Regions from separate parts of the Methylocystis sp. genome, predicted to be linked through region 1. Evidence: predicted binding sites of a transcription regulator. Region 1 holds the regulator's gene; the other holds the start of a gene.
What was found. The regulator LexA, encoded in region 1, represses DNA repair genes until DNA is damaged. The targets are predictions, from matches to a motif close to TGTTCNNNNTGTGTTCNG.
Positions count from the first base shown of each region.

Region 2: AB7I51_RS08125 (PA0069 family radical SAM protein) is a predicted target of LexA. The motif match lies at 2,212-2,229, and genes of this name have one in related genera.

Region 1 covers NZ_JBFWVN010000065.1:1,593-12,345, reverse strand. The annotation lists gene AB7I51_RS15625 (hypothetical protein) at 1-686, opposite strand, end outside; gene AB7I51_RS15620 (hypothetical protein) at 1,184-1,390, opposite strand; gene AB7I51_RS15615 (helix-turn-helix domain-containing protein) at 1,419-1,979, shown strand; gene lexA (transcriptional repressor LexA) at 2,320-3,030, shown strand; gene AB7I51_RS15605 (ComEC/Rec2 family competence protein) at 3,188-5,452, opposite strand; gene AB7I51_RS15600 (DUF983 domain-containing protein) at 5,955-6,248, shown strand; gene AB7I51_RS15595 (YkgJ family cysteine cluster protein) at 6,455-7,189, opposite strand; gene modC (molybdenum ABC transporter ATP-binding protein) at 7,386-8,480, opposite strand; gene modB (molybdate ABC transporter permease subunit) at 8,477-9,196, opposite strand; gene AB7I51_RS15580 (TOBE domain-containing protein) at 9,761-9,967, opposite strand; gene AB7I51_RS15575 (OprO/OprP family phosphate-selective porin) at 10,451-10,753, shown strand, end outside.
Region 2 covers NZ_JBFWVN010000018.1:20,690-31,442, forward strand. The annotation lists gene AB7I51_RS08120 (homospermidine synthase) at 50-1,483, shown strand; gene AB7I51_RS08125 (PA0069 family radical SAM protein) at 2,403-3,545, shown strand; gene AB7I51_RS08130 (ribonuclease HII) at 3,775-4,386, shown strand; gene AB7I51_RS08135 (site-specific DNA-methyltransferase) at 4,533-5,705, shown strand; gene uppP (undecaprenyl-diphosphatase UppP) at 5,802-6,674, opposite strand; gene AB7I51_RS08145 (OFA family MFS transporter) at 6,854-8,572, opposite strand; gene AB7I51_RS08150 (class I SAM-dependent methyltransferase) at 8,772-9,515, opposite strand; gene AB7I51_RS08155 (glutamate-5-semialdehyde dehydrogenase) at 9,616-10,753, shown strand, end outside.

The DNA.
Region 1 (10,753 bases):
TCGATGGCCTTGGAGCGCGCCGCATAGGGGCGCGCGCGGCGTATAGCCTTTTGCTCTCCGCCTGCGAATACCTTCATTCCACGATCGTTAAGTGTGATGGCGTCTTTGATGAACTCGGCGAAGCGATATTCCTGACCGTTATCGAGATAGAGCGTCCTGGGGAGGCCCCATTCCGCGACCATTTCCATGAAGCTGGCGATGACGTGCGCGTTGCGAATGCCTGTTCCCTTTGGAAGAAACACGATGGTCGCCCAAAGGCGCTTCGTTGCAACATCCAGCCAACAGATGGCCTTGGCGTAGCGCTGATAGTCTTCTGTTTCGGGAAGGAAGAAATCGAGGGGATGAACGGCGCCGACGACAATGTCCATGGGCCAAAGCCCTTCGATCGTCCGGCGGATTGCCGGCGATTTGTCTTCGAAACCTTTGCGGTCTTTCTTGATTTTGGTGGCGCGGCGATATTTCATCTCCGCCTTGACGATGTGGAGCGGGATGTCACACACGCCGTTCGGCGGCTCGAAACCGCGCTCCCTGGCGAGCTTCTCAAGGTGACGTGAGGCATCCAAGCGGATTGCGGAAATGCTTTCCCACGCCTTGTGCCAGCCGCGAATGCGTATTTTCAGCGCTTCCGCGATGGACTCCAGCTCATTCTCCAACCCGCCTTCGCGCGCCCAGGCGTCGAATTTCACGGTGACGATCGAGCGTTTCGTCTTGTGATCGTTCCGCTTGGCGCGACCTAATGCTGTGACGCCGTTGCATTGATAGTCCGCGAGGAAGCGATTGAGCGTGCGCACGCTGTAGCGCCGAAACACGCTCGAATCCTTGATTGAGGGCAGCTTCTTTTCGCTCCATGCGCGAAGGACATTCGCGCGGGCGACGGTGCCCGCCTTCGTCGCTTCGACTTCCTCGACAAAGCGGGAAAACCACTCCAGGACCGCATCGAAGTGGGTTGCGAAGGTTCGAGGCGAAACGGGCGTTGAAGGGGCGTTCAAATGGTCTTCGAGACCAGGGATATCCGGCGCATAAGCCTCCCACCTCTCCCCAGATGTGCCACCAACGCCCTTTATTCGGCGACTCCGGACGGGCCGGCGACACAGTCGACCCATAGCCAAGCCTTTTCTGACAGCCCGATCAGAGAGGCCGAGGAACTCCGCGACTGTGGCGGTGTCGACCCATTTGCCCGACATCAGGCGGCTTTCCCTTTGAGCGTCGCGGCAACAATGATTTTTTCACGTAGCGTCTTTGCTGCGGGTCCGTTCCTACGTCCCGTCAGGACAGCGGTGGCCCATTGGCGGGTGATCTTGTTTTCCGAACACCATTTCGCCAAAGAGCTTCCCTGCTGTAAGAACCCAATGCGGGCCTGTAGCAACAAGTCTGCGGAAGGATCGCCCATTGTGAGGTGTCTCTAGGATTGCTTCGTTATGCAACCTAGATTGCAAAATGAAATCATGTCAAGAGGCGCGACGGCAAATCCAGCGGAAGATTTTATTGATCGCGTGAAGAAGGCTCTGAACCTCACGCGAGATGAAGACCTTGCTATCCGCCTCAATCTTGGGAAGAGCACAATCGCAACTTGGCGGCGACGGGGGAGTATTCCATTCAAAAAACATGCTGAAATTGAGCAATTAACAGGAGTTAAATATACAGACGTGCTCGTTGAGCGCCTCACGCGATCGAACGAATTATATGATATTTGTCGTATATCTTACTTGAATGCTATTTCTAAACTATTCAATGAAGCAAATAAAGATGAATTAAACGAACTTTCGTTCAGGCTATCAAGGCATGAAGATGCAATCGCTCGGATAATACGGGATAGAGTTTCAGATATAGCCGGTGAACATCTTTCACCAGAGAATGTCGTTGCTTTAGTTCATCGAGCATACAACGGGGACTTCATCAGCCCAATGGAAATCCGTGACATCCTCCAGGCGAATTCGGAAGGTTCCGCAATAGGTTCCGCAATCGATATTGCACAATGAAATGTTCCGCAATGCAAAGCGCAGGAACCCTTTGATATCTAATACATTCCGCCTCCGAACAATATTTCTGAGATGTTCCGCAAGCGGTTCCGCAATACCCGCCGCGCTACCCTATTGCTTTTTCAGTGTTTCTAAGCGTAGCGCGACAAAAAGCGATTTTTCACGCGCGACAAATAATTCTGCCCGCTCCACCGCGATGATCGCTTAACCAAAGCGTGAACATAAGACTTGCAGAACGCAGTGAGAACGTATATCGTTCGTTCATGATTTGTTTAGTTTATCGAGCCAAAAGCTGCAGCGCAGCGAAAATCGACGATTGGGCTTGCAAGGCGGAGCGGCGATGCTGACCAAAAAGCAAAACGACCTGTTGCGCTTCATCCATGAGCGCTTGAAGGAATCGGGCGTGCCGCCGTCGTTCGACGAGATGAAGGACGCGCTCGACCTGCGGTCGAAGTCCGGCATTCATCGGCTGATTCTCGCGCTCGAAGAGCGCGGCTTCATCCGTCGCCTGCCCAATCGCGCCCGCGCGCTCGAGGTCCTGCGCCTGCCCGAATCGGCGACGCCGCGCAGCGCCGTCGGGCGCAGCGGCAAATTCGCGCCCTCGGTCATCGAAGGCAATCTCGGCCGCGTGCGCCCGCTCAATGAGCGTTTCGACGACGAGAGCGATCAGCAGGTCGCCATTCCGGTGATGGGACGCATCGCCGCCGGCACGCCGATCTCAGCCATCCAGAACCGCAGCCATACGATCAATCTGCCGCCCGACCTGCTGATGAGCGGCGAGCATTTCGCGCTCGAAGTGCGCGGCGATTCGATGATCGAGGCGGGAATCCTCGACGGCGACACCGTCGTCATCAAGAAGCAGGACAACGCCGACACCGGCGATATCGTCGTGGCGCTGATCGACGATGAGGAAGCGACGCTGAAGCGCCTGCGCAAACGCGGCGCGTCGATCGCTTTGGAGGCGGCGAATCCCGCTTACGAGACGCGCATCTTCGGTCCTGACCGCGTGCGGATTCAAGGCAAGCTCGTGAGCCTTTTGCGGAAATATTAGCTGCGGCGCGTTTTGGCGAAGCCTGTCATTCCCGACGCGCGCTTTGCGCGCGATCGGGAATCCAGAGCAACTTCACCATTCATGCCTTTGCCCCTGGATTCCCGGTCAAGCCTTCGGCCTGCCGGGAATGACAAAACAAAGAGCATGCAGCGCGTCTCTATTCGAGCGGCTCCATCGCGCGGGCGTCTTCCTCATTGCGCTCTTCATCGCTGAGCGGCGCAGGGAACGCCGGCTTGCTCCGCTGGCGCGGCGCGGGCGACCATGGCCGGTCCTCGTCGACGGCGCGCGCCGTCGTCCATTCAACTTCCGCACCCTTGAAGCGTAGCGACACCGCCCCCGTTTCGCTCAGCTTGCGGCGATCGATCACGATCGGCGCCGCGCATCCTAACGGCGCATAGAGCGGCGTGATGACGACGGCGGCGCGCGCGCAGTCTTCAATGAAGGCGCCGCGCTCGGCGACGAGCGCGACGAAGCGACCGTCGATCGACTTGGCGACGCAACCTAAATCATCGCAGGCGACGCCGCCCTTCGCGTCCGAGGCGAGGCGCGCATCGCCGTCGGCGCGCAGCCATTGTTCGGCGGCGAAAGCGCTCGGCCTTTGTCCCAAGACCGCAAGCTGTCCCGACGACAGGCGCAGCGCCGCCGATTCCCCGGTCGCCGGCGCGGCGAGGTCGAACGGCGCGCCGCCCGTCGCACCCATCAATCCAATGAATGCAAGAGGAATGGCGAGGGCGCGCCAAGCCCATGTTCGCCACAAAACGAGCGACAACACCGCAAGCGTTAGAAAAATAATCGCCCAGGGCGCGAAGGCTTTGACCGGCAGGCTCGCGCCCGGGGCGCTGGCGATGAGCCCCGCGAGATAGGTCACGAGGTCGATGCCCATTTTAAGGTAGCGCCAGACGAATCCGTCGAGGCCGAGTGGATAGAGCGCGGCGCCGAGAAGCGCGCAGGGAACCGCGAAGAATTCGATGATGGCGAGCGTCAGCGGATTGCCGATCAGCACATAGGGGCTGAGCTCATGAAAATCATTCGCCATGAAGGAAGCGGTCGCCGAGGTCGCGCATAATGTCGCGAAGATCGCCGCGCCGGGCCCGTGCAACAGGCGTTCGACGACGCTTTCACGAAGCGCGCCCCACCATGTTCGCGGCGCGCGATCGTCGATGCGGCGCTTCGCAAGATATTCGCCGCGCCATTCATAGACGGCGATCAAGGCCGCGACAGCGGCGAAGGAAAGTTGAAAGCTCGCGCCAAGCAGCGCCTCCGGCTCGAAAGCGACGATGAGGAGCGCGGCGATCGCGAGATTACGCATCGACAGCGACGGCCGATCGAACAGAACCGCGGCAAGCATGATCAGAGTCATGACGAGCGCGCGCTCGGTGCCGACGCGCGAGCCCGTGCCGATGTCGTAGAGAATGGCGCCGATCATGGCGAGCGCCGCCGCCCATTTCTTGATCGGATAGTTGAGCGCCAGAGTTTGCGACATCGCCAGCAGACGGCGAAAGCCAACGAAGAAAATGCCGGCGACGAGCGTCATCTGAACGCCGGAAATGGTGATGATGTGAAATATGCCGGCGTGGCGGATGAGATTCTTGGCGTCTTCCGACAATAGGTCGCGCTTGCCGGTGACCATCGCGGCGGCGATCGCGCCGGCGTCACCGCCGATAATTCGATAGACCCGCATCGCCAAAGCGTTGCGCATGCGATCGACCCGCGCGAAAAAACGCAGCGACATTGGCGCCGGATCGGGCGGCGACATTGTTTCAATTCGCCCCAGCGCGTTGCCGACGCCGCCGATGCGCGCGAAAAATGCGTCACGCGCGAAATCATAGCCGCCGGGGAGCGCCGCCCGCGCCGACGGCATCAGCCGCGCCTTAAGAGCGATGAAGTCGCCGGCGGAAAAATTCGGATCGCCGCGGGTGGTCAGCCGCACGCGGGCCGGAACGACATCGTCGGGAAAGCCCTCGGCGCTCGCGACACGCAGAATGAAGCGCGCGCCGGCGCGCCGCAGGTCGACCTCCTCGACGAAGCCGGTGAGCTCTCCGATCCCGACTCGCGGAATGATCGGCGCGGCGACCCGCGCCGTTCGCCAGGCGCCGGACGCGAAGCCGCCGGCGACGAAAGCGAGCGCGAGAAACAGCGCATAAGCGCGTGCATGGCGGCGCGTGAGCGCGGCGAGAATGGCGAAGACTGCGAACGCGCAGGCGCAAAGAGCCAGCGACGGCTCGCGCTCGGCTGAGAAATATAGCGCGACGCCGGCGCCGGCGGCGACCACCAGCCAGAGAAACGGGCGGCGCAGCGCGCGTTCCTGCTCGAACGACGCGCGCAAAGCTGCGGTTAATCCTCGCGCAGGCAAGCGAAGGAGGCGCGATGAAACATCGCGGCTCCCCTCTCCTTTCTCAGCCGTGCGCGAAACGTCGTTCAAGAAAATGCCGGCCCCGCTCAAATGCAGCGACGCGCCAGGGCGATCGGGCGAAGGGCTTCCTCATCCTGAGGAGCGTGCGCAGCACGCGTCTCGAAGGACGAGGAAGCCCGCATTTTTTCCTCACCCTCGTCCTTCGAGACGCCGCCATCGATCTCGGGCTTGCCCGAGATCGACATTAAATTCGCAAGTCGGGTACACCCGACTTGCGGCGGCTCCTCAGGATGAGGGCGAGGAAAATCGTGCTTCATCCGATTGCCCTGAGCGGCGAGCTTAACGCTGGTTGCCGCGTTTGTCTGCGTCGCCTATCTGTTGATTCGCCGCTTGGCCCTTCAACGGTTGCCTGCGGCCCGATAAGAAACTATCCCGTTAACTCAAAGCGAGACTGCGATTACGCGCAATGGCGCGACGATCGCCATCATTCGGTTTGGCGTAAATGAAGAGCGAACCGTCATCAGTCACGTCCCTGCTTCGCGGACTCACGCGAAAATGCCCGAACTGCGGCGTGGGCGCCCTGTTCGCAAGCTACCTCAAGCCGAACGATTCTTGTGCGCATTGCCGGGAAAGCTTTGCGGGCCTCGATGCGGATGACGGCCCAGCATGGTTGACGGTCGGCGCCGTAACGATTTTCGTCGTGTCGCTACTCTTCATATTGGAGAGCAGCGGTCATTACTCCTATGCCGTCGAAATGTTGATCGTTCTGCCGACAACGATCGCGCTCGTCTTGTTCTTGCTCCCGCTTGCGAAGGGATTCTTCCTCTCGGCGCTATGGCTGCTGTCGAGGAAACCGAATTCATAAAAGGGACGCTACTTGCTCTCGGGATCCCCGGCTATGAAAGAACATTGAGAATCCCACGAACGCGCGCCTGCGCCCAACGGTTGGCGTCGTACATGGCTCCCCGCTTAGCGGCGGCGTGAGGTCTCCGGCCGCAAAAGGCCGCGCGCTCCCCATCTCAACAGGGAAGGATATGCCGCGCGCGATCAAACAACCGCGAATGCAATTCTTTATCCTTCGACAGCGTCAAAAATCGCGCCGGCTTCGATCATGTCGCAGTCGGGAATGCGGGCGGACGCCAAAGGATCCTCGCCTGAAATCCATTGTTCGAGCGCGTCCGGCGTCGAGAGCGCGACATTCAGCGCCCTGTTGATTTCATAGATTCCCCACGCCAGTCCGGCGCGCCGCAGCGCCGCCATCAAGGCGTTCTGGACGAGGCTGCGGACGACGAGATGGGGCGTCGAGATCGGCGCTTCGACGGCTTCGCCACGTGCGGCGGCGAGACATGCCGCCTTGTCGAAGGCCGCGTGGCCGCGACAGGCCAGCGGACGCATCTTATAGGCGAGACATAATTCGCGCTCGATCAGCGGGCACGCGCCTTGCGCCGCCATTCGCTGGTCCTCGGATAGCGCGCCTAGCGCCCGATCGGCGTCGGCGACCCGCTGAAGAAGCATGATTCCGCGCTCGGCGAAGGCGGCGGCGTTAACGGAAATGAAGCGCGCGAGCACAAATACTTCGGGCGCCGTCGCGACGACGCGCAGGCGGCAGCACCCCGCGCATTCGCCGTGGCAGGCCAAAGCCGGATCGCCCTCCGCCTGAATCGCGACATTTCTCGTAAAGCTGTCGAACGCCTGCGCGCAGAGCAGCCCAACAAGCTCCGGGCGCGTCCGGCGGGCGTCGATCATCTCGCTGAACGCGTGCGAGGTCGCCTTGAAAAAGGCTGAGGGACCGCCATCTTCGCTCATCAATCTTATCCGCCCTTCCGCCAGTCGGATGCGATCGGATCGGCGCGCCGATCAATGCGCAATCGCTCCCGGCGCCTGAGACTGGCCCCACCGTCAGATCGCTCAAGCGTCTATGTCAGGCTCGACATATTCCGACAGTTCGCCGGCAAAGCAAACCCCATCCCGTCAGGCTTCGGCCTGCCGAGCGTCCCTCGCCTCAGGCGTTGGCCACGCCGATGGAGCGCTCGTCGAGCGCGGCCGTCTTGAACAGCGCATAGACGTGAGAGCCCACCCTCAAAGACAGGTCTTCCAGAGCGCCTCTTGTGATCGTCGCCAGAAGCGGACCGTCATCCTTCAGCTCAATTTCGACCGTCGCGATCGGCCCTTCGAATTGGATGTTCGCCACCCTGCCCCAAAGCACGCTTCTGGCGCTGATCTCATGAGGCGGAAGCAGCGACAGCACAACATCGGTCGCTTTGACAATGACGCGCGCCGCGCCGCCCGGTTGGCCCGCCGAACCTTCAATCCAGATCGTTCCAGACGAATGTCTGAGCTTCGTCAATCCATAAGCGGCGGAAGCTTCGTCGACCGAAGCCGCCAGGATTGAGGAACGATCGAAACGATTGGTTGCCGGCGAATTGGCGAGACGATTGAAGGCGTCGGCGGGATCGCCAACGAATTTCACCCGTCCGCCATCGATGACGACGACGCGGGAGGCCAAACGCGCTACTTCCTCGACGGCGTGTGAGACATAGACGATGGGAATGTCGAACTCGTCCCTGACGCGTTCGATCAGCGGCAGGATTTCGAGCTTGCGCTGCATATCGAGCGCCGCCAGCGGCTCGTCCAGTAGAAGCAGTCTCGGGCAGGACAGCAGAGCGCGGCCGATCGCGACGCGTTGTCTCTCGCCGCCCGACAGACGGGCTGGCGAACGCGAAATAAGCGCGCCAATGCCGAGGGTTTCGACGACGGCGTCGAAATCGATCCGACGTTCGCCGCGAGGCGCAAACCAGCGCCCGTATAGGAGATTCTGCTTGACGCTGAGATGCGGAAAGAGATTGGAATCCTGGAAGACGAGGCCGACGCGTCGGCGCGACACCGGCACGAAAACATTGCTTGTGACATCGACCAGCGCTTCGCCGTCCAGCCTGACATATCCTTCGTCAGGCTTCATCAGTCCGGCAACGATGCTGAGCGTCAGCGATTTTCCAGATCCGGATTGTCCGAACAGCGCCGTTACCCCGGTGCCGTTGGCGAAGGCGACGTCGAGGGAAAACGCGCCCGCCTTCAGTCTGACGTCGACTTCGATCATTCGGCGCTGCCCAGTCGCTTCTGCGCGCGCCACTGAATGATCTCGGACGCCATAAGAGCGGAAAGCGCGATAACGACCGCGACAATCGTCAGGCGCATCGCGCTTTCATCGCCGCCGGGAACCTGCGTGTAGCTGTAGATCGCCGCCGAAATCGTCTGCGTTTCGCCGGGGATGTTCGAGACGAAGGTGATGGTCGCACCGAATTCCCCCAGCGCCCTGGCGAAAGCGAGAATCGCTCCAACGATAATGCCAGGAACCGCAAGCGGAAGGTTGACGAGGAGGAACGTCCAAATCCGATTCGCCCCGAGGGTCTCCGACGCCAATTCAAGGCGACGGTCGATCGCCTCGAAGGACAATCGCATGGCGCGGACCATCAGAGGAAACCCCATGACGGCGCAGGCGACCGCCGCCCCGGTCCAGCGAAATGAGAAAACAATGCCGATCTCGGCGAGATAGGGGCCGAAAACGCCTTTGCGTCCAAGCAGCATGAGCAGGACGAAGCCGGTGACGACCGGCGGCAGAACGAGCGGCAGGTGAACAACGCCGTTGACGAGGGTCTTGCCAGGGAACTGGCTGCGCGCCAGCGCATAAGCGGTGACGATCCCAAATGGCAGGCTCGCGAGGGTCGCCACGGTCGCGATCCGCAGCGACAGCCATATCGCCGTCCATTCGGCTGGCGACAATTCGAAGAAGGCGGCGGAAGGAAAATCGTACAATGCGGCGTCCTTTGGCGACCTCGGATAGCGCTGTTCCCATATGAAGTCCGCTCGCGCGGCGCTTTGCGGTTCACGGCCCTCGTCAGCCGCTCGCCTTTTTTCGCCGAGGTACGAAAATGCGAGAGCGAGGCGGCGCGACGCTTTAACCCTCCGCGACCAATGGACCTGGAGAGATGATGCGATCAGCCGCTCTCCGCTCCAGACGATTGTTCGGCGCGCAAGATTGGCGCCGCCGGCGCCGCCAATCTTGCGCGGTGTGAAGATGTCGCTATATATTGACGGAACAGAGAAGCTTTGACCAGTCCGGTTCATGGCGTCGCCGCGCCTGGCCGCAGCAGCTGGGCGAGACAAACTTCAGACGTCGCACTGAATTATACTGGTAAAGCGTTCGAACATTTCGGCTTTAGCGCATGCTACAGAAAGTTCGACGCCGACGTTCGCGGAAAGCGCGCCGTGCTATGCTTTCCGAGTTGATCGCGTCATCGACACGACATTTGGGCGATTGCGCCCAAATGCAGCGTGGTTTCTGGAGCCGCCAAGGGTTTCCGGGCGGCTCTCGAGACATCAGATCACAGCGACCATGACGTCGGACGACTTGATGACCGCCTTCACTTTGGCGCCCGCTTTCAGGCCCAGCTCATCCACCGATTCATTGGTGATGGCGGCGGTGATCGTCGTGCCGTTGACATCGATCAGAACATGGGCGGTAGTGGCGCCCTTCTTGATTTCCTTGACCGTGCCGTCGATGACATTGCGAGCCGAAATTTTCATTAGTTATGTCTCCCAATAGCGCTGACCAAACCTTCTTTGCCCGGCGGACAGCGCTCGAAGCAATCAAGCGAACCGTCCGCCGCGCATGAAGATAATGTTCCGTCCCCAACCTATACAATATGCGACGAAACATTTTTTAGGTCTCGCGCCGAAGCATGCGAAGCGCCAAACGATCTACAGCTTAATTTCTTAAAACAGGCGACGCAGCGCGCGCCATGCGGCGTCGGTGGAACATCGCCTGGACGAAAGGTATCGAACGCGCTTGGCGACGCATAGCCGACCCGGATGCGACCAACAATTACTCAACAATTGCTCTAACTTTACGCGCTTTGATCGTCTTGCTCGCAATGTATTGTGTCATTTTAGCAACAGATACGGGCTCACTAGGCATGTAAAATATATAGCGCATTGACGGCCGACCTTAGCTATGGAGATTGGATATATAGCGCTTTTCGAGCGCCCCTAGCTTGCGTGAGGATCAAAGTGGCCAAATACAGGAGCAATTATGCAGCGACGATCTCCGTCGCCGCCATGTCCGCGATGCTCATTTCAACAGGAGCGAATGCCGGCACGGAAGGAATCGAAGAGCGGCTTCGACAACTCGAGGCGCTCCAGCGCGTGCAGGCGCGCGAGATCGCAAAGCTGCGCAAGGAAGCTCAAGCGGCAAAGGCCGCTGCGCAAAAGTCGACGAATATTGTGAACGCAGCGAAAGGCGTGGAGGTCGCCAAAGGCGCTCAGCAACCGCCGCCGCCGCCGCCCGTCCTGGTCACTTTTCGCAATGGTCTC
Region 2 (10,753 bases), on a different contig from region 1:
CTGCGCTTGCTTTATCGCGACGCAATATTCTTCTCGGGAGCAACGCCTCATGTCGACTTGGCCAAACTACGGCAAAATCACCGGTCCGATCGTGCTGATAGGCTTCGGCTCCATTGGCCGAGGCATTTTGCCGCTGATCGAGCGCCATTTCGATTTCGACAAGTCGCGTTTCACCGTCATCGACCCCGTCGACACGCATCGCCGGCTGCTCGACGAACGCGGCATCGCCTTTTTGAAAGCGCGCCTCACGCCCGAGAACTACCGCGACATCCTGACGCCGCTGCTGACGAAAGGCGGGGGCCAGGGCTTTATCGTCAATCTGTCGGTCGACGTGTCGTCGCTTGCGATCATCAAGCTCGCGCGCGAATTGAACGCGCTATGCGTCGACACGGTGGTGGAGCCGTGGCCGGGCTTCTATTTCGACAAAAACATGAGCAATGAGGCGCGCACCAATTACGCTCTGCGCGAGACGGTGCTGGAGGAACGTCGCAAGAATCCCGGCGGATCGACCGCGGTTTCCTGCGTCGGCGCCAATCCCGGCATGGTGTCCTGGTTCGTCAAACAGGCGCTGGTGAATGTCGCGCGCGATGTGGGCGTGCTCGACAAGGAGCCGGAAACGCGCGCCGATTGGGGCGCGCTCGCCCAAAAGCTCGGCGTCAAGGGCGTTCACATCGCCGAGCGCGACACCCAGCGCGCGCGCCAGCCGAAGCCGCGCAACGTCTTCGTCAACACATGGTCGGTCGAAGGCTTCGTCTCCGAGGGCATGCAGCCCGCCGAACTTGGTTGGGGCACGCATGAAAAGGCGTTGCCCGACATCGGGCGCACGCACGCAACCGGCTGCGGCGCGGCGATCTATCTGCTGTCGCCCGGCGCCAATACCCGCGTGCGCTCCTGGTGCCCGACGCCCGGCGCGCAATATGGCTTTCTCGTCACTCACAATGAGTCGATTTCGATCGCCGACTATCTGACGGTGCGCGATGGTTCGGGGCAGGCGGTCTATCGTCCGACCTGTCACTATGCCTATCATCCGGCGGACGACGCCGTTCTGTCGCTACACGAAATGTTCGGCGCCGCCGGCAAGATGCAGGAGAGCTGGCAGATTCTCGACGAGCATGAAATCGTCGACGGCATCGACGAGCTCGGCGTGCTGCTCTACGGCCACGCCAAGAACGCTTATTGGTATGGCTCGCAGCTTTCGATCGAGGAGACGCGCGACCTCGCGCCCTATCAGAACGCCACCGGCCTGCAGGTGAGTTCGGCGGCGCTCGCCGGGATGGTCTGGGCGCTGGAGAATCCGCAAGCCGGCATCGTCGAGGCCGACGAAGTCGACTACAAGCGCTGCCTTGAAGTGCAACTGCCCTATCTCGGCCCGGTGAAGGGCTATTACACCGATTGGACGCCGCTCGACGGCCGTCCGGGATTGTTCCCGGAAGACATCGACGAAAGCGATCCCTGGCAGTTCAGGAATATTCTGGTGCGGTGAGTGCGCCAGAGCCGCCATCAATACGCGCCGCTCGCGTGAGCGGCGCGTTTCATCGGCGGTATTCGATTTTGATTTTTGATCTATGATTGCGTTGCTGCATTTTATGTCTGGCTTGCGACGATTTGGACTTGCACATGCGGCTCAACGTAAGACGATCGTCATGCGCTTGCGGGCGCGTTCAATGCGAAGCCATTGGCGAGCCGATCTTGAGCGCCGTTTGCTATTGCAAGGATTGCCAGGAAGGCGGTCGCCGAATCGAAGCGGCGCCAAACGCTGCGCCAATTCTCGACCCGGATGGCGGCACGCCATATCTCACCTATCGGGACGATCGATTTCGCGTCTTGTCGGGCGCGGACCTCTTGGCGGATTACAGGCTCAGCCCGAAGTCACGAACGCGTCGGGTCGTCGCGTCTTGCTGTTGCTCGGGCATGTTTTTGAAGTTCGAGCCAGGATTTTGGGTTTCCACCTATCGGTCCCGATATGAGGGCGATGTGCCGCCGATTGAAATGAGGACCAAAACACAACACCGAAAGTCGGATATAAAATTGCCGAGCGGCGCGCCGAGCTACCGGGGATATCCCGTGCGACTCTTCTGGCGGCTGATCGCGGCGCGCGCCGCGATGCTCCTTGGTCGATGACCCGTTCTCGGGCAATGGCGCGCTGCCGCCGCGGCGATCGCCAGAATTCAAATTGAAATCGCACTTTTGCGGTCTTGCGCGCGGCGCGTATGTTCTATATATGTTCTCTATTCGCCTTCTGTTCACCCTCGGCTGCTCGAGCCGGAAGCAAGCGGCGAGTCCCCGATGTGTCCGGCGTTGCGCCGGATGAGTGGCGTTGCGTTGTAGTCGGGAGGCCGCGTCGAAGTTTCGCATCTCGGCGCGGTCCTCTCTAGTTCCTTCTCAAAAAGTCGGAGTCTGCAATGGATCGCGTAGCTGATGTTTCATCGGCGGCGCTCGGGCGCCAGATCAGCCAGTTCGGCCAGACGAGCGTCGGCGCGTTCATCGACGCCGAACGCCGGCGCGGGCGCGGGGCGCTGTCGAAGCGCAGCGGCCGGTTCGAGAAGGAGGTACGCGAGGAGGCCGACGACGGTTGGGGCTCGCTGGAGAGCCTCGAAGCGCTCAAGACCAATTTTCACGTCGAGAAGCCGCGCACGATCATCACCAGGAATGAGTCGCCCGACATTTCCTTCGACCGCTCGATCAATCCCTATCGCGGCTGCGAGCACGGCTGCGTCTATTGTTTCGCGCGGCCGACGCACGCCTATATGGGTTTTTCGCCTGGCCTCGATTTCGAGACCGAGATTTTCGTCAAGGAAGGCGCGGCGCAGCTTCTCGAACGCGAATTGTCGGCGCCTGGCTACGTCCCGAAGATGATCGCCATCGGCACCAACACCGACCCCTATCAGCCGGCGGAAAAGACCCATCGAATCATGCGCTCGATCCTCGAAGTTCTGGCGCGCGCCAATCATCCGGTCGGCGTCGTGACGAAGTCGGCGCTGGTGTTGCGCGACCTCGATCTCCTCGCGCCGATGGCCGCCAAGGGCCTGGCGAAGGTGGCGATCTCGGTGACGACGCTTGACCGGAAATTGGCGCGTCTCATGGAGCCGCGCGCGGCGACGCCGGAACTGCGGCTCGAGACCATCGAGAAGCTTGCCGCCGCCGGCGTGCCGACCGCGGTGATGACGGCGCCGATTATTCCCTCGATCAATGACGACGAGATCGAGAGGATATTGACGCGGGCGCATGCCGCCGGCGCGCGCGAGGCCGGCTATGTGCTGCTGCGCCTGCCGCTCGAATTGCGCGATCTCTTCACCGAATGGCTGGTCGCCAATTTTCCCGACCGGGCGCGGCGCGCGCTGGCGCTGATGCGTTCGACGCGCGACGGCAAGCTTTATGAATCATCCTTCGGAACCCGCATGAAGGGCGAGGGGCCATACGCCTGGATGATCGGCCGACGTTTTGAGGTCGCCGCCGATCGGCTCGGCTTCGGGCAGAAAACAAAATTGCGGACCGATTTGTTTGAGCCGCCGCGCCGCGCGCCACGACAGCTCAGCCTTTTCTGAGCCGATTTTCCGGTCGCATGGCGCGCCCAAGGCGATCGGGTGAAGGGTTTCCTCATCCTGAGGAGCGTGCGCAGCACGCGTCTCGAAGGGCGAGGAAGCCCTTCACCCGATTCCGCCGATTGCGCGTCTCGTACAGCTTGTCAGCGGCCCACCCTCCGCGCTTTATTCGCCGCGCGGTCACTGGGCTCGACGTCCTTTGTTGCGCCGTGATCCGCCGAGGGAGCCTTTCGTGACAGCCAGCGGGGTCAGTTTTCGGCTGGAGGGCCAGTTTCGGCGCAAGGGCGTCTGGCCGATCGCCGGCGTCGACGAGGTCGGGCGCGGGCCGCTCGCCGGGCCGGTCGCGGCGGCGGCGGTGATTCTCGATCCCGACCGACGGCCGCGCGGCCTCGATGATTCCAAGGCGCTGAACCCGGCGCAGCGCGAAGAAGCCTTCGAGCGGATCATGGCCAGCGCGCTCGCGGTCAGCGTCGCCTTCGTCACCGCCGCCGAAATCGACCGAATCAATATTCGCCGAGCCTCTCTCGCCGCCATGGCCCGCGCCGTCGCCGGCCTCACGCATCGGCCGGCCTATCTCCTCGTCGATGGCAATGACCGGCCGCCGGTCGACTGCCCCTGCCAGATGATCGTCAAGGGCGACGCCACGGCGATTTCCATCGCCGCCGCCTCGATCGTCGCCAAGGTCGCGCGCGATGCGATGATGCGCCGCCTCGCCGCCCATTATCCCCATTATGGCTTCGAGACCAATGCCGGCTACGCCGTGCAGCACCACCTCGACGCGCTGGCGCGCTACGGCGCGAGCCCGGCGCATCGGGTCAGTTTCGCGCCGGTGCGCGAGGCGTGAAGACGCGGGCAAGATTTTGCTAACCTTTTTACTTCTTTAAGACTTCCGTACGAAAAAGAGACGTAGGCCGTTCTTCGCTTTAAACGCGGCTTTTACCTCCCTCCTTCACTATCGCGCCTGTCAGTTGCGTTGATGGTGTGGAGTTCATGCGTAGCGCGCGCGTCGGAGCGGCTCGTCTCAAAGCCCGAATTCAGGTCACGCGTATCGGGCGCACAAGCGAAAGGCCGCTCCGCGCGACGGCGCGCAATGAAATTCTCAGCGGCGACTGCGCGACGCTGATGGAGCGCATGGCCGACGAAAGCGTCGACCTCGTCTTCGCCGATCCGCCTTACAATCTTCAGCTCGCCAATTCTCTGCTTCGCCCGGACCAGAGTCTCGTCGACGCGGTCGATAACGACTGGGACAAATTCGCCAGTTTCGCCGCCTATGACGCCTTCACGCGCGACTGGCTCAAGGAAGCGCGCCGGCTGATGAAGCCCTCAGCGACGATTTTCGTCATCGGCTCCTATCACAATATTTTCCGCGTCGGCGCGATCATGCAGGATCTCGGGTTCTGGATCCTCAACGACATCGTGTGGCGCAAGAACAATCCGATGCCGAACTTTCGCGGCCGGCGCTTCACCAACGCCCATGAGACGATGATCTGGGCGGCGCGAGATCAACGCGCAAAAAACTACACCTTCAATTACGAGGCGCTGAAGGCGGCGAATGAAGATTGCCAGATGCGCTCCGACTGGCTCCTACCGATCTGCGGCGGGACCGAGCGTCTCAAGAATGACGCCGGCCGCAAGACTCATCCGACGCAAAAGCCCGAAGCGCTGCTCGCGCGAGTCATCCTCGCCGCGTCGAAACCCGGCGATCTGGTGTTCGATCCTTTCTTTGGCTCCGGAACGACCGGCGCAGTCGCCAAACGCTTGGGCCGCGACTGGCTCGGCATCGAGCGCGACGACGACTATCGAGCGGCGGCCCAGGCGCGGATTGCCGCGGTCGAACCCTTGCCGCATGAGGCGGTGGCGACTGCGCCGTCGAAACGCGCCGAGCCGCGCATCGCCTTCGCGAGCCTTGTCGAAGCCGGCCTCGTCGCGCCAGGCGCGACGCTCGTCGACGCCAAGCGGCGCTATCGCGCGGTGGTGCGCGCCGACGGGGCCCTGTCGCTCTCCGGCTTTGTCGGCTCGATTCACAAGACCGGGGCGCTGGCGCAGGGCCTGCCGGCCTGCAACGGCTGGACCTTCTGGCATTATGAAGAAAACGGCGCGCTCACGCTCATCGACGATCTGCGGGCGACGGCGCGCGAACGCCTCAAAGCGGCGGCGGAATAATCAAGAGCCGTCATTGTTGCGAGGAGCGCAGCGACGAAGCAATCCAGAGCCGTAGGCGCGACTCTGGATGGCTTCGCTTCGCTCGCAATGACGGCGCTACGCCAGGAATCCCACGTAAAACCCGACGAGCAGCACGACGCCAATGAAGGCGCGATAATAGACGAAGGGCCACGCCGAAAACCGTTCGAGAATTCGCAGCAGGCCCCAGATCGCGACAAAGGCGGAGATCGACGCGACGAAAAGTCCGAGCGTCAGCACCGCCCAGCCGTGGAAATCGAGCTGCGCTTTGTGCAGCTCCCACAGCTCCTTCAAGCCCGCGAGGGCGATCGTCGGGATGCCGAGAATAAAGGAAAAGCGCGCCGCCTCCTCGCGTTTCAGATCGAGGAAAAGCGCCGCGGTCAGCGTCGAGCCGGAGCGCGAGACGCCAGGAATGAGCGCGCCGACCTGGGCGAAGCCGACGATCATCGCATCCTTCAGGCTGACATGTTCGAGCGTGCGCTTGTGATTGCAATAGAGTTCGGCGATGGCGAGCAGCGCCGCCATCACGATCGACGAAATGCCGATCACCGGCAGCGTGCGCAGGGGCGAGCCGCAAGTGTTCAACGTATGCGACAGCGCGATGCCGGCGATTCCGATCGGCACCGTCGCCAGCGCGATCCAGACGACAAAGCGGAAGGTCCAGTCGTTGAAATCGCGTCGCACGAGCGCGCGAATCGAGCCCTCGGCGAGCGCCCGGATGTCGCTCCAGAAATAGCTGACGACGGCGGCGAGCGCCGCGAGCTGCATCGCGGCGGAGAAGGCCGAGCCAGGGTCCTTCCAGCCGAAGAGCGCCGGCACGATGCGCATATGCGCCGTCGAGGAGATCGGCAGCAGTTCGGTGATGCCCTGCACCACGCCGAGAACGGCGACTTTCATATAGCCGAGATCGACGAAGCCGGTATCGAGCCCATTGGTGCAAGCAGTCGCCATAGAGGCCTCGTCTCATTTGCGGCGCGTGACGAATCACAAAGGCGCCCAGCGTCCCCGACTTCTGTCAAACAAGGCGGCCGCGATCAAGGCGAGCGGAAGGCAAGGGGACGAAGGCCGGGCGCGCGTCACGTCTCCGCCCGCCAAGGTCGCGCTAAAGTCGAAGCGTTTCGCGCGCCAGATCAGCGAAACAGCGCCGCGGTCTTCAGGAGCGTCATCCACACGCCCCAGGTGAGCGGGACGCCGACCGCGGCCCAGGCGAGAAAAAGCTGCAGCGATCGGCCGTTCGAGTCGGGCTCGGGGCGCGCAACGGTTGGCGGATCGTCCGTCGCGACGGGCTCCAGCCCCTCTTCGACAAAATCCTCGAAGTCGGCGTGAACATCGTCGTCCGCCTTGACGACTTCAGCGACGGTGATGTGCTTTTGCGCCGCGACTTCTTCATCGCTCATGAAATATTTCTCGGCGCATGGCCGCACCAGCAAATTGCAGATGAAGCCTGCGAGCAGGAGGCCCGCGAGCACATACATGGTCTGATTATAGGCGGCCTCGCGCGCGACGCCGTGCGCGAGTTGATATTCGCGAATGTAATTGACCAGCACCGGCCCGAGCACGCCGGCCGTTGACCAGGCGGTCAGAAGCCGGCCATGGATGGCGCCGACGTGGTGCGTGCCGAAAATGTCGGCGAGATAGGCCGGGATCGTCGCGAAGCCGCCGCCGTACATGGTGATGATGACTGAGAACAGCAGAACGAAGACGCCGACCATCCCGCCCTTCGCCGCGAAGGGTATCGCCGAATAGAGCGAGAGCCCGAGGACGAAGAAGATGGCGTAAGTGATCTTGCGGCCGAATGCGTCGGAGGCCGAGGCCCAGCCGATGCGCCCGCCGATGTTGCAGAGGCTCAACAGGCCGGTGAAGCCGGCCGCGATCGCTGCGATCTGCATTTTCTGGCCGGCGTCGAGTTGATCGAAACCGACATCCAGGCCGATGAGCTTGCCGCCGAAGACTTCCTGCAGCATCGGCGAGGCCATGCCCAGCACGCCGATGCCGGCTGAAACGTTAAGACAAAGAACGCCCCAGAGCAGCCAGAATTGCGGCGTCTTCCATGCGACGTCGAGATGCACATGGCGATGCGTCACCAGGGCGTTCTTGGCCGCCGTCGGCGGCGTGAAGCCTTCGGGCGCCCATCCGTTAGATGGCACCCGGTAGCCGATCGCGCCGGCGACCATAAAGGCGAAATAGATCGCGGCCAGCGTGACGAAGGTCTGCCAGACGCCCGGCGAGGTCGGCGTCGCATAAAAGCTCATCAGCCGATCCGCGAGCGGCGCGCCGATCATTGCGCCGCCGCCGAACCCCATGATGGCGAGACCAGTCGCCAGGCCGCGCCGGTCAGGGAACCATTTGATCAGCGTCGAAACCGGCGAGATGTATCCGAGCCCGAGTCCAATGCCGCCGATCACGCCGGAGCCGATCCACAGCAAAGAGATCTGATGGACATAGACGCCGAGCGCCGAGATCAGCAGACCGCCGCACCAGCAGCAGGCCGCTGCGAGTCCGGCCTTTCGCGGTCCGGCCGTCTCCAGCCAATGGCCGAAGACCGCCGCAGACGAGCCCAGGAAAACGAAGAAGAGCGTGAAGGTCCAGCCGAGCCAGCTGATCTTCCAGTCGCAGTCGGTCGCGATAAGTGTTGCGAAAAAACCGAGAGTTTCCGGGCATTCCTTGGGCTGCGCCCCGCCGATCGCCCGCGACAGCGGCAGCCAGAAGACGGAGAAGCCATAGGCCATGCCGATGCAGAGATGAATGGCGAGCGCGGCCGGCGGAACGAGCCAGCGATTGAAGACGGGGGAGGCGACGGTGCGCTCGCGGGACAGGAAATCGGAGCTGGCGGCGGATGCAATCGACATCAAATTTCCAGTGCTGGTTGATTTTTAGAATGCCGCGCGCGTCGCGCGCCGGACGCGCCCGCGTCGTCAATCGGCCGCTCGCAGCAAGTCCAATGCCATTACTCAATAAAGGTGGAACTCTTGCGACACGAAAGTCTCTCGGGCGTTCGGCTGGGAGACGGAGGCGGACGCGAAACTTTCGGGCACGTTCGAAGACCAATTATTGCGCATCCGTGGCGCCCGGCTTTAATGCGGTCACCAGAGTGTCCACGCCTTCGCGGAATTCGACCGTGACCGGCGCGAAGCCTGCGGCGCGCAACTGCTGAAGCGCCGGCTCGAAATACATGATGCGCCGAGGCGATTCGTCGCTCAGCAAATGCATGACCCAGTCTTCGAGGAGATCAAGTCGTTTCATTTCGGTAAAAATCTTGAACCATCCCCGCACGACAGCTTGCGTATCGGCGAGATGCGCCGCCGGGTCGTCCATGGCGTAGCGGTCGCCGTTGACGAACAGGCCGCCGGGCTTCAGCGCGCGGAATATCTCGGATACGACAGCGTTACGATAATCGTCAGCGAAGTTATGGATCGCATAATTCGAAATGACGACATCCACGCTCGCATCGGGCAAGTCGCGCAACGACGCCAGCGCATCGGCTTCGATGAATTTGACGCGGCCCGCAGAAGCGTAATCGGCGAGGTTGACGCGCGCCTGAGCGAGCATTTCGCCGGCGCTGTCGACCGCGATGAGCTTGAGATCATCGCACGCGGAGAGCGCCGCCAGCGTGCTGATCCCGGTGCCGCAGCCGATTTCGAATCCCGCAATCGGCCCGACGCCGCAACGCCATTGCTTAACGTGCTCTCCGACCATCCGGGCGAGCACGGGCGCGTTCGGACACAACAGCCGCAGCACCTCATATTCAGCGCCGATCGGCCCAGTGAAGGGATTATCTTGCAATGCGGACATGGGGCCGTTCTTCCATATCGCGCAAGGGCCTGCAAGACCGCTTCTTTCCTTGCCGGCGACGCCATGATAGCGAGACGCGAGCACTTGCCGAGAGATGGCCATGACGCAGGCATTACGCAACGAGGCGCGGGCGGGCGCGGACGCGACATTGAGCGACTCGCTCGTCGCGCTGGGGCGCGCCGCGCGCGTGGCGTCGCGGGCGGCGGCGCTTGCTTCGAGCGACGCCAAGAACAAGGCACTGCGGGCGGCGGCCGGCGAAATTCGCCGCCAAAGCGGCGTGATACTCGCCGCCAATGCGCACGACGTCGCCGACGCCAAGGCGCGCGGAACGGCCGCGTCTTTCCTCGATCGGCTGACGTTGGATCCCGCGCGCGTCGAGGCGATCGCCCGCGGATTGGACGAGATCGCCGATCTGCCCGACCCGGTGGGGCGCGTTCTGGCCAGATTCGAGCGGCCGAACGGTTTGAAGATCGAGCGCGTCTCGACGCCGCTCGGCGTCATTGGGGTGATTTACGAAAGCCGGCCCAATGTCACCGCCGATGCTGGCGGTCTGTGTCTCAAGGCCGGCAACGCCGCGATCCTGCGCGGCGGCTCCGAAAGCCTGCGGTCGTCGGCCGCCATTCACGCCTGTCTTGTCGCGGGACTGAAAGCGGCGGGGCTTCCCGAGGCGGCGATCTCGCTCGTCGCGACGGCGGATCGCGCCGCGGTCGGCGCGATGCTCGCCGGGCTCGACGGCAATATTGATGTGATCGTGCCGCGCGGCGGCAAGAGTCTCGTGGCCCGCGTGCAGCATGAGGCGCGCGTGCCGGTCTTCGCGCATCTCGAAGGCATTGTGCATGTCTTCGTGCATAAGGACGCCGATCTCGACATGGCGAAGCGCGTGCTGCTCAACGCCAAGATGCGGCGCACCGGCATTTGCGGCGCGGCGGAGACGCTGCTCGTCGACAAGGCCTGCGCCGCGACGCATCTTGCGCGGCTTGTCTCGACGCTGATCGACTCAGGCTGTGAAGTGCGCGGCGACGCGGCGACCCAGGCCGCCGACGCGCGGGTGAAGCCGGCGAGCGAAGAAGACTGGCGCGCCGAATATCTCGAAGCGATCATCGCGGCGCGGGTCGTCGACGGGCTGGAAGGCGCGATCGATCATATCGAGACCTACGGATCGCATCACACCGATTGCATCATTACGCGCGACGCCGCAGCGGCGCAGCGCTTCATGAATGAAGTCGACTCTGCGATCG